Regions from separate parts of the Azospirillum sp. A26 genome, predicted to be linked through region 2. Evidence: predicted binding sites of a transcription regulator. Region 2 holds the regulator's gene; each other region holds the start of a gene.
The links. Region 2 encodes PhoB, which activates phosphate uptake and scavenging genes when phosphate is short. Its sites were predicted from a motif close to TNTCATAAAACTGTCA; they were not measured.

Region 1: the regulator PhoB is predicted to act here: its motif matches at 1,906-1,921, upstream of ugpB (sn-glycerol-3-phosphate ABC transporter substrate-binding protein UgpB).
Region 3: the regulator PhoB is predicted to act here: its motif matches at 2,106-2,121, upstream of pstS (phosphate ABC transporter substrate-binding protein PstS).

What each region holds. Positions count from the first base shown of each region.
Region 1 is NZ_CP170472.1:207,980-212,129, forward strand. It holds gene ABNQ39_RS01520 (PAS domain-containing hybrid sensor histidine kinase/response regulator) at 244-1,851, shown strand; gene ugpB (sn-glycerol-3-phosphate ABC transporter substrate-binding protein UgpB) at 2,160-3,515, shown strand; gene ugpA (sn-glycerol-3-phosphate ABC transporter permease UgpA) at 3,593-4,150, shown strand, end outside.
Region 2 is NZ_CP170472.1:2,494,621-2,498,770, reverse strand. It holds gene ABNQ39_RS12595 (Bax inhibitor-1/YccA family protein) at 116-841, shown strand; gene ABNQ39_RS12590 (SAM hydrolase/SAM-dependent halogenase family protein) at 948-1,676, opposite strand; gene phoB (phosphate regulon transcriptional regulator PhoB) at 1,763-2,467, opposite strand; gene pstB (phosphate ABC transporter ATP-binding protein PstB) at 2,582-3,328, opposite strand; gene pstA (phosphate ABC transporter permease PstA) at 3,418-4,150, opposite strand, start outside.
Region 3 is NZ_CP170475.1:27,493-31,642, reverse strand. It holds gene pstC (phosphate ABC transporter permease subunit PstC) at 1-786, opposite strand, end outside; gene pstS (phosphate ABC transporter substrate-binding protein PstS) at 895-1,962, opposite strand; gene ABNQ39_RS29065 (methyl-accepting chemotaxis protein) at 2,163-4,150, opposite strand, start outside.

The DNA of each region.
Region 1 (4,150 bases), 660 kb from region 2:
AAGCATCCTCCGCCCTTTGTCGGAATGGTGCCGCGGCCCAGTTTCGGCTTAAAGCATTAGGGCTTTCGAACGATCCCTGCCTATGGGGTCGACTGAGGTCACATTTGACACGATCGATCGGGGCACAAGATAAAGCAGAGGTAACGCGGTGGTCTCCAGACCTCCCATTTGCCGCCGGTTCACATGTTCGTTTGCTTATGGTCACCCCCTAGCCTTGCCCCTTAGCATTGCCGAGTACATGCCATGCCCCTCATCCCTGGAAAGACTCCGACACGTGAGGATTGGCTGGACGCCCTGCTGTCGGCCAACGGTTCTCCCCAGGCCCTGCTTGGCGAGGACGGGCGCGTGCTGGTGGCGAATCCGGCCTTCGCCGCCCTGATCGGCCATGCGCCGGGCAGGGTGGAGGGGCTGACGCTGGCAGAGGCCGGGCTGCCGGCCGAAACGGCCGAAGGGATCGACGGGCTGCGGCGGCGGGTGATGGCGACCGGCACGCCTGCCTCCACCACCGGACCGCTCCCCGGCTTTCCCTGCATGCTGGCGCTGACGCCCGTCACGGACGCCGATGGCCGCACCGGCGCGGTGGCTCTTGTCGCCGATGCCGGGGCCTCCGCCCTGGCGGAAGCAAGGGCGGAGGCGGCACAGGCCCGCGCCGATGCCGAGCGCGCCCGCACCGCCAAGGGCAAGTTCCTGTCGGCGGCCAGCCACGACCTGCGCCAGCCTTTCCAGGCGATGCACCTGTTCCACCATCTGCTGAGCGGCCGGCTGACCGATCCGGCCTCCATCGAGCTGGCGAACAAGCTGGAGCAGGCGATCCTCGGTGGCGAGGCGCTGCTGCGTGCCCTGCTGGAGGTCTCGGCGCTGGAGGCCGGGCTGGTCACCGCCAAGCCGCAGACCTTCCCGGTCGACGACCTGTTCGCCAAGATGCTGGAGGAGTTCGGCCCGGAGGCGGAGGCGAAGGGCCTGCGCCTGAACATCCACCCGTTCGACGCCCAGATCACCAGCGACCCGGCGCTGATGGAACGGCTGCTGCGGCCGATCATGGCCAATGCCCTGCGCTACACGCTGAAGGGCGGCGTCCTGCTTGCGGCGCGGCGGCGCGGCGAGTTCCTGCGCATCGAGGTGTGGGACACCGGTGTCGGCATCGACCCGTCCAACCATGCCGTGATCTTCGAGGATTTCCACCAGCTCGGCAATCCGGGGCGCGACCGCAAGCAGGGGCTGGGCCTCGGCCTCGCCATCGTGCGGCGGCTGGGGCAGGTGCTGGGGCATCCGGTGACGGTGCGCTCCAGGCTCGGCAAGGGCTCCGTCTTCGCGGTGGAGGTGCCGCTGGCCGGCAACGACGGCGACCGCTCGGGCGACGACTCCGGCGACAGCGAGCCGGAGCCGGCGGCGGGCCAGTCGTCCTTCGCCGCTGCCACATCCATGGAATCCGGCACGGTGCTGGTGATCGAGGACGACGCGGTGCAGCTTGAGGGGATCGGGCTGCTGTTGCGCGGCTGGGGTTATGCGGTCATCCCCGCCCGCGGCATCGACGAAGCCTGTGCCGGGCTGGGGGGCGGTGCGGCGGCGCCCGACCTCGTGCTGTCCGACCTGCGCCTGTCGGGGCCGGAGACCGGCATCGACGCCATCCAGGCGGTCCGTGCCCGCTGCGGCCGGCGGGTGCCAGGGGTCATCGTCACCGGCGACACCGATCCCGACCGGCTGCGCAGCGTCGACCGCAGCGGCTTTCCCCTGGTCCACAAACCCTGCGATCCGACCGCCCTGCGCCGCCTGCTGAGCCGCAGCCTGATGGCCGGACGAGCCGGTTCCCTGCCGTCCGCCCGCCGGCCGGATGCCGCCTGCCCGCGTTAGCCGTTCCGCACATGCGCGTTTTCGCTCTGCAACATTCCATCGCGGCGATTTTCACGTCATAAAACTGTAATGCGACGTCTTGACAGACCCGCGTATGCGTGCGCAGTGTGACGGTTAGAGCAACCAAACAGTTTCGAAAGCGATCATCTCGCTGCCGGCCTTTTTCGCAATCGCACACAACGCCGCACACATTGTCGTGTGCAGCGGCGTCGGCGATTGCCACCAAAACTTCACGAAAGCGTCGCGGGACGGCAACCCGTTGCCCTCATGACAACCGCGAACCATACCGGGATAGGGAGACCCACCGCATGTTGACCCGCCGCAAGCTTGCCCTCCTGTCGGGCGCCGCCACCACCTCGGCCCTGCTGTTCGCCGCGGCCCTGCCGGGCTCGGCTCTCGCGCAGCAGAAGACCGTGATCGATTTCTGGCACGGCCTGCCGCAGCCGCTGGGCGGCCAGCTGGAGCAGATCGCCAAGGACTTCAACGACAGCCAGCAGGCGGTCCAGGTCAACGCCTCCTACAAGGGCAGCTATCCGGAGACGATGCAGGCGGCCATCGCCGCCTTCCGCGCCGGCAACGCGCCGCACATCGTGCAGATGTTCGAGGTCGGGACCGCCACCATGATGGCCGCCGGTCCGGCGGTGAAGCCGGTCTACCAGCTGATGCAGGAGACGGGTGCGTCCTTCGACGCCGACGCCTACATCCCGGCGGTGAAGGGGTACTACTCGTCCAAGGACGGGAAGATGATGGCGCTGCCGTTCAACAGCTCCAGCACCATCATGTTCTACAACAAGGACGCCTTCCAGAAGGCCGGCCTCGATCCCAACAAGCCGCCGGCGACCTGGCCGGAGATGATCGAGGCGACGAAGAAGCTGAAGGCGTCGGGCTCCACCTGCCCGCTGACCACCGCCTGGCCTGTGTGGGCGCAGTTCGAACAGCTGGGCGCCATCCACAACACGCCCTTCGCCAGCCAGGCCAACGGCTTCGGCGGCCTGAACGCCGAGCTGAAGATCGACGCCCCGCTCTACGTCAAGCATGTCCAGACGCTGATCGACATGCAGAAGGACGGCCTGTTCAAGTATGGCGGCCGCGACAACAAGCCCGACGCCCTGTTCCCGTCGGGCGAATGCGCGATGATCCACGCGTCGTCGGGCCTGCGCAGCCGCATCCTGAAGGAGGCGACCTTCGCCTGGGGTGCCGCTCCGCTGCCCTACTGGCCTGAATTCGCCAAGGACGGTCCGAAGAACAGCATCATCGGCGGCGCCGCCTTCTGGGTGATGACCTCGCCCAAGCGCACGCCGGCCGAATACAAGGCGGTGTCGCAGTTCTTCACCTACCTCGCCCGGCCCGAGGTCGATGCCAAGTGGCACATGGACACCGGCTACGTCCCGGTGACGATGAAGGGCTTCGAACTGGCCAAGGCGCAGGGCTATTACGAGAAGAACCCCGGCGCCGACGTGCCGGCCGCCCAGCTGACCCGGACGCCGACCACCGAGAACAGCATGGGCCTGCGGCTGGGCAACCTGCCGGAAATCCGCAACATCATCCAGGAAGAGCTTGAGAAGGCCTTCCAGGGCCAGCAGGACGCCAAGCAGGCGCTCGACGCCTCGATCAAGCGCGGCAACACCGTGCTGCGCAACTTCGAGCGCGCCAACAAGGGCTGACCCAGTCTGCAACATCCTTCCCCCGTCCGCAGGCGGGGGAAGGATCGCGCCGTTTACCATTCACGAAAGACCATCCTTTGCAGCGTCGCGTCACCTTCGACAACCGGCTGTTGCCCTACCTGCTGCTGGCGCCGCAGGTGGCCGTGACGCTGGTGTTCTTCATCTGGCCGGCAGCCAACGCGATCTGGCAGTCGGTACACCTGCAGGACGCCTTCGGCATCCGCAGCGAGTTCGTCTGGTTCGAGAACTTCACCAATGTGCTGGGCGACCCGAACTATCTCGACACGTTGAAGGTCACCGTCGTCTTCAGCCTGGCGGTGACCGTGCTGGCGATGGGGCTGGCCCTGCTGCTGGCGGTGCTGGCCGATTCGAAGATCAAGGGAGCGCGGGCCTACAAGACGATGCTGATCTGGCCCTACGCGCTGGCCCCGGCCGTCGCGGCGGTGCTGTGGATGTTCATCTTCAACCCCGACATCGGGTCCTTCGGCCGGGCGCTGCGGGCGCTGGGCTATGATTGGGATTACCGGCTGAACGGCGGGCAGGCGCTGACGATGGTGATCATGGCCGCCAGCTGGAAGCAGGTGTCCTACAATTTCATCTTCTTCCTGGCCGGATTGCAGGCGATCCCGCGCTCG
Region 2 (4,150 bases):
AACGTGAAAGCTATTTCATCTGGAAAAACCGCTGCCGATTCCTATTGAACCGCCTGACGGACTCGCCAATATGTCCTGGCACGGGATCACCCTATTCCATCGAGGAAACCAAACCATGGCAGACCCGACCTATAACCGCTTCGCGACCGCAGGCCGCGCGACAGATCGGGGATACTTCGACGAAGGCCTGCGCCAGCACATGCTGCGCGTCTACAACTACATGGGTGCCGGCCTGATCCTGACGGGTCTGGTCGCGGCACTCGTGTCGTCCAGCCCGGCCATGATGGCCACCATCTTCGGCACGCCGCTGAAGTGGGTGGTGATGCTGGCTCCGCTCGCCTTCGTCATGGTGCTGTCCTTCGGCATCCAGCGCCTGTCCTTCGCATCGGCACAGATGATCTTCTGGGCCTATTGCGGCGCGATGGGCCTGTCGATGTCGGCCATCTTCCTGGTCTTCACCGGGGCGTCGATCGCGCTGACCTTCTTCGTCACCGCCGCGACCTTCCTGGCGATGAGCCTCTACGGCTACACCACGAAGGCCGACCTGTCGAAGATGGGCTCGTTCCTGATGATGGGCGTCATCGGTCTGGTGATCGCCGGCTTGGCGAACATCTTCTTCCAGTCGCCGGCCCTGCACTTCGCGATCTCCGCCATCGGCGTGCTGATCTTCACCGGCCTGACCGCCTATGACACCCAGGCGATCAAGGAAAGCTACGCCGAGGGCTACGATCACGAGAGCACCGGCAAGCTGGCCCTGATGGGCGCCCTGACGCTGTACCTGGACTTCATCAACCTGTTCCAGTTCCTGCTGCAGTTCCTGGGCCAGCGCAACAACGACTGAGCCTAAAGACATTCGACCCGAGACGCCTGATCGGACAAGCATCGGATCACGCGCCAGCCGCCCGGAAGCACCCGCTTCCGGGCGGTTTTCTTTTGTCCGGCTTTTCTCAGGACTCCACCGTCACCGGGTCGCCGACCGCCAGCCCCAGCACCCGGTCGGCCCGCCCGCGGTTGACGGCGATCTCCACCAGCCCGTTGGAGTTCTCGTACCACAGCGGCTCTCCCGGCCCGACGGCACCGAAGGTGCGGGCGCGGGCGATGCGGGCGCCACCGGCGGTCAGCACCGCATCGGCGGGCAGGGCGGAGGCCCGCAGGCCGGTCATGGCATTGCCGTAGACATCGACATAGACGATGCGCGGCAGTTCGTCCGGCCAGTCCGGACGGTCGATGGCGGCGGGATCGAGCGGGCTGCGCGCCACGGCATGCCCGGTGGCGAGGCAGGCGGCGACGGGGGCGAACAGGTCGCGGCCATGGAAGCTGGCGGACAGCCGGTCCGGGATCCAGTCGATTGTCCAGGCGTTTAGCGACGTTGTGCGGCGGGCGATCAACGCGAACAGGCCGTTGTCGGGACCGACGAACCAGCGCCCGTCGGCCTCCACCATCACCGGCCGCCTGTCGGTGCCGACGCCGGGATCGACGACAGAGAGAAAGACGCTGCCGGCCGGGAAGGCCGCAGCGTAGGCAGCCAGCAGATAAGCGGAAAGCTGCGGGTCGAAGGCGGGGGCGTCGGCGAACAGGTCGATGACCGGCACGGCCGGCGCCTGTTGCGCCAACACCGCCTTCATCTGGCCGGTGTAGGGACCGGAAAGCCCGAAATCGGTGAAGAGCAGGATCATGGGGGATATGGGGGAAGGCATGGGGGCCAGTCTCACCAATGCTGCGGTGGTTCTGCCCCCATCCTACCCCCATCCCAACCCTGGGCTCACACCGACTTGGTATCCAGCGCGTAGCCGGCCGACCGCACGGTGCGGATCAGGTCCAGCTCGTCCTCCTCATTCATCGCCTTGCGCAGGCGGCGGATGTGTACGTCGACCGTACGCGGCTCGACGTACACGTCATGGCCCCACACCAGATCGAGCAGCTGTTCGCGCGAGAACACCCGGCCGGCATGCTGCATGAAATGGCGCAGCAGGCGGAATTCGGTCGGGCCGAGGTGTACGTCCCGGCCGTTGCGGCGGACGCGGTGGGCGGCCAGATCCATCGTGACGTCGGCGAAGGTCAGCACCTCATCGGTCATGCCGGGCGACGCGCGGCGCAGCACGGCGCGCATGCGCGCCACCAGCTCGGTCGGGGAGAAGGGCTTGGTGATGTAGTCGTCGGCGCCGGAATTCAGGCCGCGCACCCGGTCGCCTTCCTCGCCGCGGGCAGTCAGCATGATGATCGGGATGTCGCGGGTCTTGGCGTTGCGGCGCAGCTGGCGGCAGACCTCCAGCCCGCTCATCAGCGGCAGCATCCAGTCGAGCAGGACGATGTGCGGCGTCTGCTCGCCGGCGGCCAGCAGGGCCTCCTCGCCGTCGCTGGCAGTGGCGACGCGGAAGCCTTCCTTTTCCAGGTTGTACTTCAGCAGCGTCAGGATGTCGGCCTCGTCCTCGACGATCAGGACGAGCGGCTTCAGGGCCGCGTTCATGGTGGCTCCGTTCACAGCGCGCGTCTCGACGTTAACCGGCATGGCACAGCCTTTTCAACAAAGGAGGGAAGAGGGGCGGGCATTGGGAAAGACAGGGGGCACACAGGGCGGATCTCAGCCATAGCGGCCGGTGATGTAGCCCTGGGTGCGCTCGTCGCGCGGGTTGGTGAAGATGTCCTCGGTGTCGTCGCACTCCACCATCTCGCCGAGATGGAAGAAGGCGGTGCGCTGCGACACGCGGGCGGCCTGCTGCATGTTGTGGGTGACGATGACGATGGTGTAGTTGGCCCGCAGCTCGTCGATCAGCTCCTCGATGTGGGCGGTCGCGATGGGGTCGAGCGCCGAGCAGGGCTCGTCCATCAGGATCACCTCGGGGCTGACGGCGATGGCGCGGGCGATGCACAGCCGCTGCTGCTGGCCGCCGGACAGGCTGGTGCCCGGTTCGCGCAGCCGGTCCTTCACCTCGCCCCACAGCCCGGCGCGCTTCAGCGAGGTCTGCACCACCTCGTCCAGCTCGTCGCGGCCGGAGGCCAGGCCGTGGATGCGCGGGCCGTAGGCGACATTGTCGTAGATCGACTTGGGGAAGGGGTTCGGCTTCTGGAACACCATGCCGACACGGGCGCGCAGCTGCACCGCATCGACCGCCTTGCCATAGACATCCTCGCCGTCGAGCGCGATCCGCCCGTCGACCCGGCAGCCCTCGATGGTGTCGTTCATCCGGTTCAGGCAGCGCAGGAAGGTCGACTTGCCGCAGCCGGACGGGCCGATCAGCGCCAGCACCCGGTTTTCCTGGATGTCGAGGTCGATGCCCTTCAACGCCTGCTTGGCCCCGTAGAACACCGTCACCCCGCGGGCGGTCATCTTGTTGGGCAGCGCGGCGCCCGCGTGTTGACCGGCACGGTCGCCGGCGCGGGGCCGCAGCTTCAGCGGGTTCTGAATGCTCATGACGCTCACCACCGTCTCTCGAAAATCTTGCGCAGGATCACGGCCGCGCCGTTCAGCAGGATCAGGACGCCGAGCAGGATCAGGATCGCCGCCGAGGTGCGCTCGGTGAAGGCCCGCTCCGGACTGTCGGCCCACATGTAGATCTGCACCGGAAGCACCGTGGCGCTGTCGGTCAGCCCATGGGGCACGTCGACGATGAAGGCGACCATGCCGATCATCAGCAGCGGCGCCGTCTCGCCCAGCGCACGGGCCATGCCGATGATGGTGCCGGTCAGGATGCCGGGCATCGCCAGCGGCAGCACATGGTGCAGCACCGTCTGCAAGGGCGAGGCGCCGACGCCCAGCGCCGCCTGACGGATCGACGGCGGCACCGCCTTCAGCGCGACGCGGGACGCGATGATGATGACCGGCAGCGTCATCAGCGCCATCACCAGCCCGCCGACCAGCGGGGCGGAGCGCGGCATGCCGAAGAATCCCAGGAACACCGCGAGGCCGAGCAGGCCGAAGATGATCGACGGCACCGCGGCGAGGTTGTTGATGTTCACCTCGATCAGGTCGGTCCAGCGGTTCTTCGGCGCGAATTCCTCCAGATAGACCGCGGCGGCGATGCCGGTCGGCACCGACAGCGCCATCGTCACCAGCAGGGTCAGCAGCGAGCCGGCGATGGCGCCGCCGATGCCGGCCTGTTCCGGCTCCCGGCTGTCGCCCGCCGTGAACAGGGTGGTGTTGAAGCCCTGC
Region 3 (4,150 bases), on a different replicon from region 2:
CGCGTTGCCGATGACGAAGGTCACCGCCATCGTCTCGCCGAGCGCACGGCCCAGCCCCAGCATCACGCCGCCGACGACGCCGGTGCGGGTGTAGGGCAGCACCACGTTCCACACCACCTCCCAGGTGGTGGCGCCCAGCCCGTAGGCGGATTCACGCACCATCGGCGGCACCGTCTCGAAGACGTCGCGGGTGATCGAGGTGATGAAGGGCAGAACCATGATGCCCAGGATCAGGCCGGCGGTCAGGATGCCGATGCCGTAGGGCGGGCCCATGAACAGGTTGCCGATGCCGGGGATCTGGCCCAGCGTATTGATCAGGAAGGGCTGGATGGTCGACTGCATGAAGGGGGCGAAGACGAACAGGCCCCAGATGCCGTAGATGATGCTGGGGATGCCGGCGAGCAGCTCGATGGCGACGCCGAGCGGGCGCTTCAGCCAGGCGGGGCACATCTCGGTGATGAACAGGGCGATGCCGAAGCTGACGGGAATGCCGACAGCCATGGCGATGACCGACGTTATCAGCGTGCCGTAAATGGGGGCGAGCGCGCCGAATTCCTCCGACACCGGGTTCCAGACTTCGGTTGCGACGAATCCGAAGCCGAACGCGCGGATTGCCGGCAGCGCGCCGTCGATCAGGGAAACCGTGACGCCGCCCAGGATCAGCAGGACGAGCAGCGCGAATGCGAGAGTGGCGTTGCGGAAAGCCGCATCCTGCAGGCGCTGGCGGCGGGCCCGTCGGGCGGTGGAGGCGTGTGCGTCGGTCAAGGTCAGCGCGATCTCGGTCATGGCCGCTCCGTGAGGCGTGCAAAGGGGACGGCGCAATTTCCGTCCCCTCCGGCGATCATGCCCTCGGGCGAGCCGGTCGGCGGCCCGCCCGAGGTCGGTTGGCCGTCGTTACTTGGCCGACGCGGTCCAGACCGGCTTGCCGTCGGCCTGGATGGTCTGCGACCAGGTCTTCTGGACCATCGACACGACCGACTCCGGCATCGGGACATAGTCCAGATCGGTGGCCATCTTGGAACCGCTCTTGTAGGCCCAGTCGAAGAACTTCAGCGCTTCGGCCGAAGACGCCACGTCCTGCGGGGCCTTGTACATCAGGATGAAGCTGGCGCCGGTGATCGGCCAGCTCTCCGCACCCGGCTCGTCGGTCAGCAGGACATAGTAGCCCTTGGCATTGGCCCAGTCGGCGTTGGCGGCGGCGGCCTGGAAGGCCTCGATCTTCGGAGAGACGGTCTTGCCGTCCTTGTTCTGCAGGTCGAGGTGGGTGATGTTGTTCTGCTTGGCGTAGGCGTATTCGACGTAGCCGATCGAGCCGTCCGTCTGCTTGACCATGTTGGCCACGCCCTCGTTGCCCTTGGCGCCGATGCCGGCCGGCCACTGGACGGAGGTGTTGGCGCCGATCTGGGTCTTGAACTTCGGGCTGGTCTTCGACAGGTAGTCGGTGAACAGGAAGTTGGTGCCCGACCCGTCAGAGCGGTAGACCGGGGCGATGGCGGTGTTCGGCAGGTTGACGTTGGGGTTCAGCGCCTTGATCTGCGCGTCGTTCCACTTGGTGATCTCGCCCATGTAGATGTTGGCGAGAACGGTGCCCGACAGCTTGACCTCGCCGGCCTTGATGCCCCTCAGGTTCACGACCGGAACCACGCCGCCCATGATCATCGGGAACTGGATCAGACCGGCCTGCTCCAGCTCTTCCGGCTTCAGCGGCATGTCCGACGCGCCGAAGGTGACCGTCTTGGCCTTGATCTGCTTGATGCCGCCGCCCGAACCGATCGACTGGTAGTTCAGGCCCGTGCCCGTCTCCTTCTTGTAGGCGTCGGCCCACTTGGCATAGATCGGGTACGGGAAGGTGGCGCCGGCGCCGGAGATGTCGGCGGCCGAAGCGACCGAAATCGGGGCGACCGACACGGACAGGACGGCCAGGGCACCGAAGGCAGCGCAGCGAACGAACGCCGAGGTCATGGTTTTCACGGCTAAACTCCCGATAGGTTTGGACGGTTTGGTTGGGTTTTTCGGAAAAACCCGGCCTTGGCCGGATGTCGGAACCCGCCTTCTTCGTCGCGGTGACCATAGCCGCCGCCGGTGACGGGTTTGTTTTGTTTACGTGTCAGTTTTATGAAACCGACCCGTTCGAGACCGGGAACGCGAAGTCCTGGTGAGGCTCATCGCGCGGCCCGGATTTCCTGGAGGAACAGATGCACGGCGGAGCCGAGGCTGGTCGCCTCGTGCGACAGGCCTTCCGCCACCAGCAGGACGTCGCCGGCTTGGGCGCGCACCTTCGCCGCGGCCTCCGACAGGCCGGCGACGTGGTCCGACGCCGCCTGGGTGCCGACCGCCACGCGGTGGGAGCTGTCGACGATGCTCGACGTGATGGTCGCCTGCTCCTCCACCGCCGCAGCGATGGCCGAGGCGTTGGATTCGATGCGCTGGACGCTGCCGGCCATGGCCGCCACCACTTCCGCCGTCTCGCGGCTGGCCGCCTGGGTCGCGGCGATCTGGCGGGCGATCTCGGCGGTGGCCTGGGCGGTCTGGCCGGCAAGGGCCTTCACCTCTCCGGCGACCACGGCGAAGCCGCGGCCCATCTCCCCTGCCCGCGCCGCCTCGATGGTGGCGTTCAGCGCCAAGAGGTTGGTCTGGCCGGCAATCTCGTCGATCAGCCCGACGACGGTGCCGATCTCTCCCGCCGTGCTCGACAGGTCGGCGACGGTGGCCTTCACCTGCTCGGCGCCTGCGGCGGTGTCGCCGATGATACGGGCCGATTCGCCGGTGCGCTTGCTGATCTCGGCGATGGACTGGGAGATTTCCGAGGCGGCGGTCGCCACCTGCTGGATCCCCGCCGCCATCTCGCCGGACAGCTGCATCGCGGCATCGGCGCGGTCGTTGGCGTTGGCGGCGATGTCGGTCAGCGAGCGGGCGCGGGCGGCCATCTGGCGCGCGGCCTCGGCCAGGGTTTCGACGCTGCTCAGCACGTTGCGTTCGAACTGGTCGGCGATTTCCAGCATGCTGGTGCGGCGGGCCGACGCGGCGTTGCGGCGCTCGATCTCCACCTTCTCGTGCGCCTCTTCCATGGCGCGGGCGTTGGCGATGAAGACGAACAGCGCGCGGGCCATGTCGGTGATCTCGTCATTGCCGTCGGCCTTCTGCTCCACCGTCAGGTCGCCGTCGGCAACCCGGCGCATGGCATCGGCGAGCGTCTCCATCCGGCCGACGACGCGGCGCCCGACATAGAGCGAGACGATCAGCCCGGCCAGCAGCACGCCGGCGGTCGCCAGCAGGATCTGAACCTGATTGGTGCGCTCCAGCGCCTCGTGGGCAGCGGCGGCTCCGTCGGCGGTCGCCTTTTCCGCCGCCTGGACCAGCCCGTCGACCATGGCGGTCAGGGTGGCGCCGGTGCTGCGGTTGCTGTCGATCAGCGTGGCATTCTCGGCATAGGCCGCCAACTCGCCGGCCCGCAGCGCCAGGATGCCGTCATTGCCGAAGCCGAGTTCCAGCAGCCGCTCCGCCAGCCGGCGCACCTCGGCCCCCAGATCGTCGCCGGAGGCGGTCAGGGTGCCGCGGATCGTTGCCGCCAGCGGGTCCAGCGTGCGGCGGGCGGCAGCCAGGCGGGCCGGCGTCTCGGCATTGCCGGCTTCCGCCAGCTTGCCGGCCAGCAGATTGGCGTCGGCCATCAGGCCGCTCAGCACGGTGTAGCGCTGCTGCGCGGCCGGGACCATGTTGGTGGACAGATCCTGCATCCGCTCGGCGATCGCGTTGCCGGCCGCGGCGATGCGGCCACGTGAGTTCAGCATCAGCGGCAGCATGCGGGCGTTGGCGTCGCGGTCCAGCCGGACGATGTCGTCGACGCTGGCGTTCAGCGACTCGGTCAGCTTCTGCCCTTCCGCTTCCGGAATGCCGGGGGTGAGTTGGCGGACGCGGCGGGTGTAGACGCTGGCATCGCCGTCGCCGAAGGCGGCAAGCTCGTTGATCGTCGCCACTACCGGTGCCGCCGCTTCGCTTTTCGCCAGCGGACGCAGCGCGCCCTGAAGGTCGGACAGGGCGGAGTCGAAGTCGGTGGACAGCGACATCACCTTGGACCGGTTGGCCTCGAAGGCGCCGATCAGCAGAGATTTGGCCAGGGCCGCCTCGGCACCGCGCAGCTGGAACAGCGGGA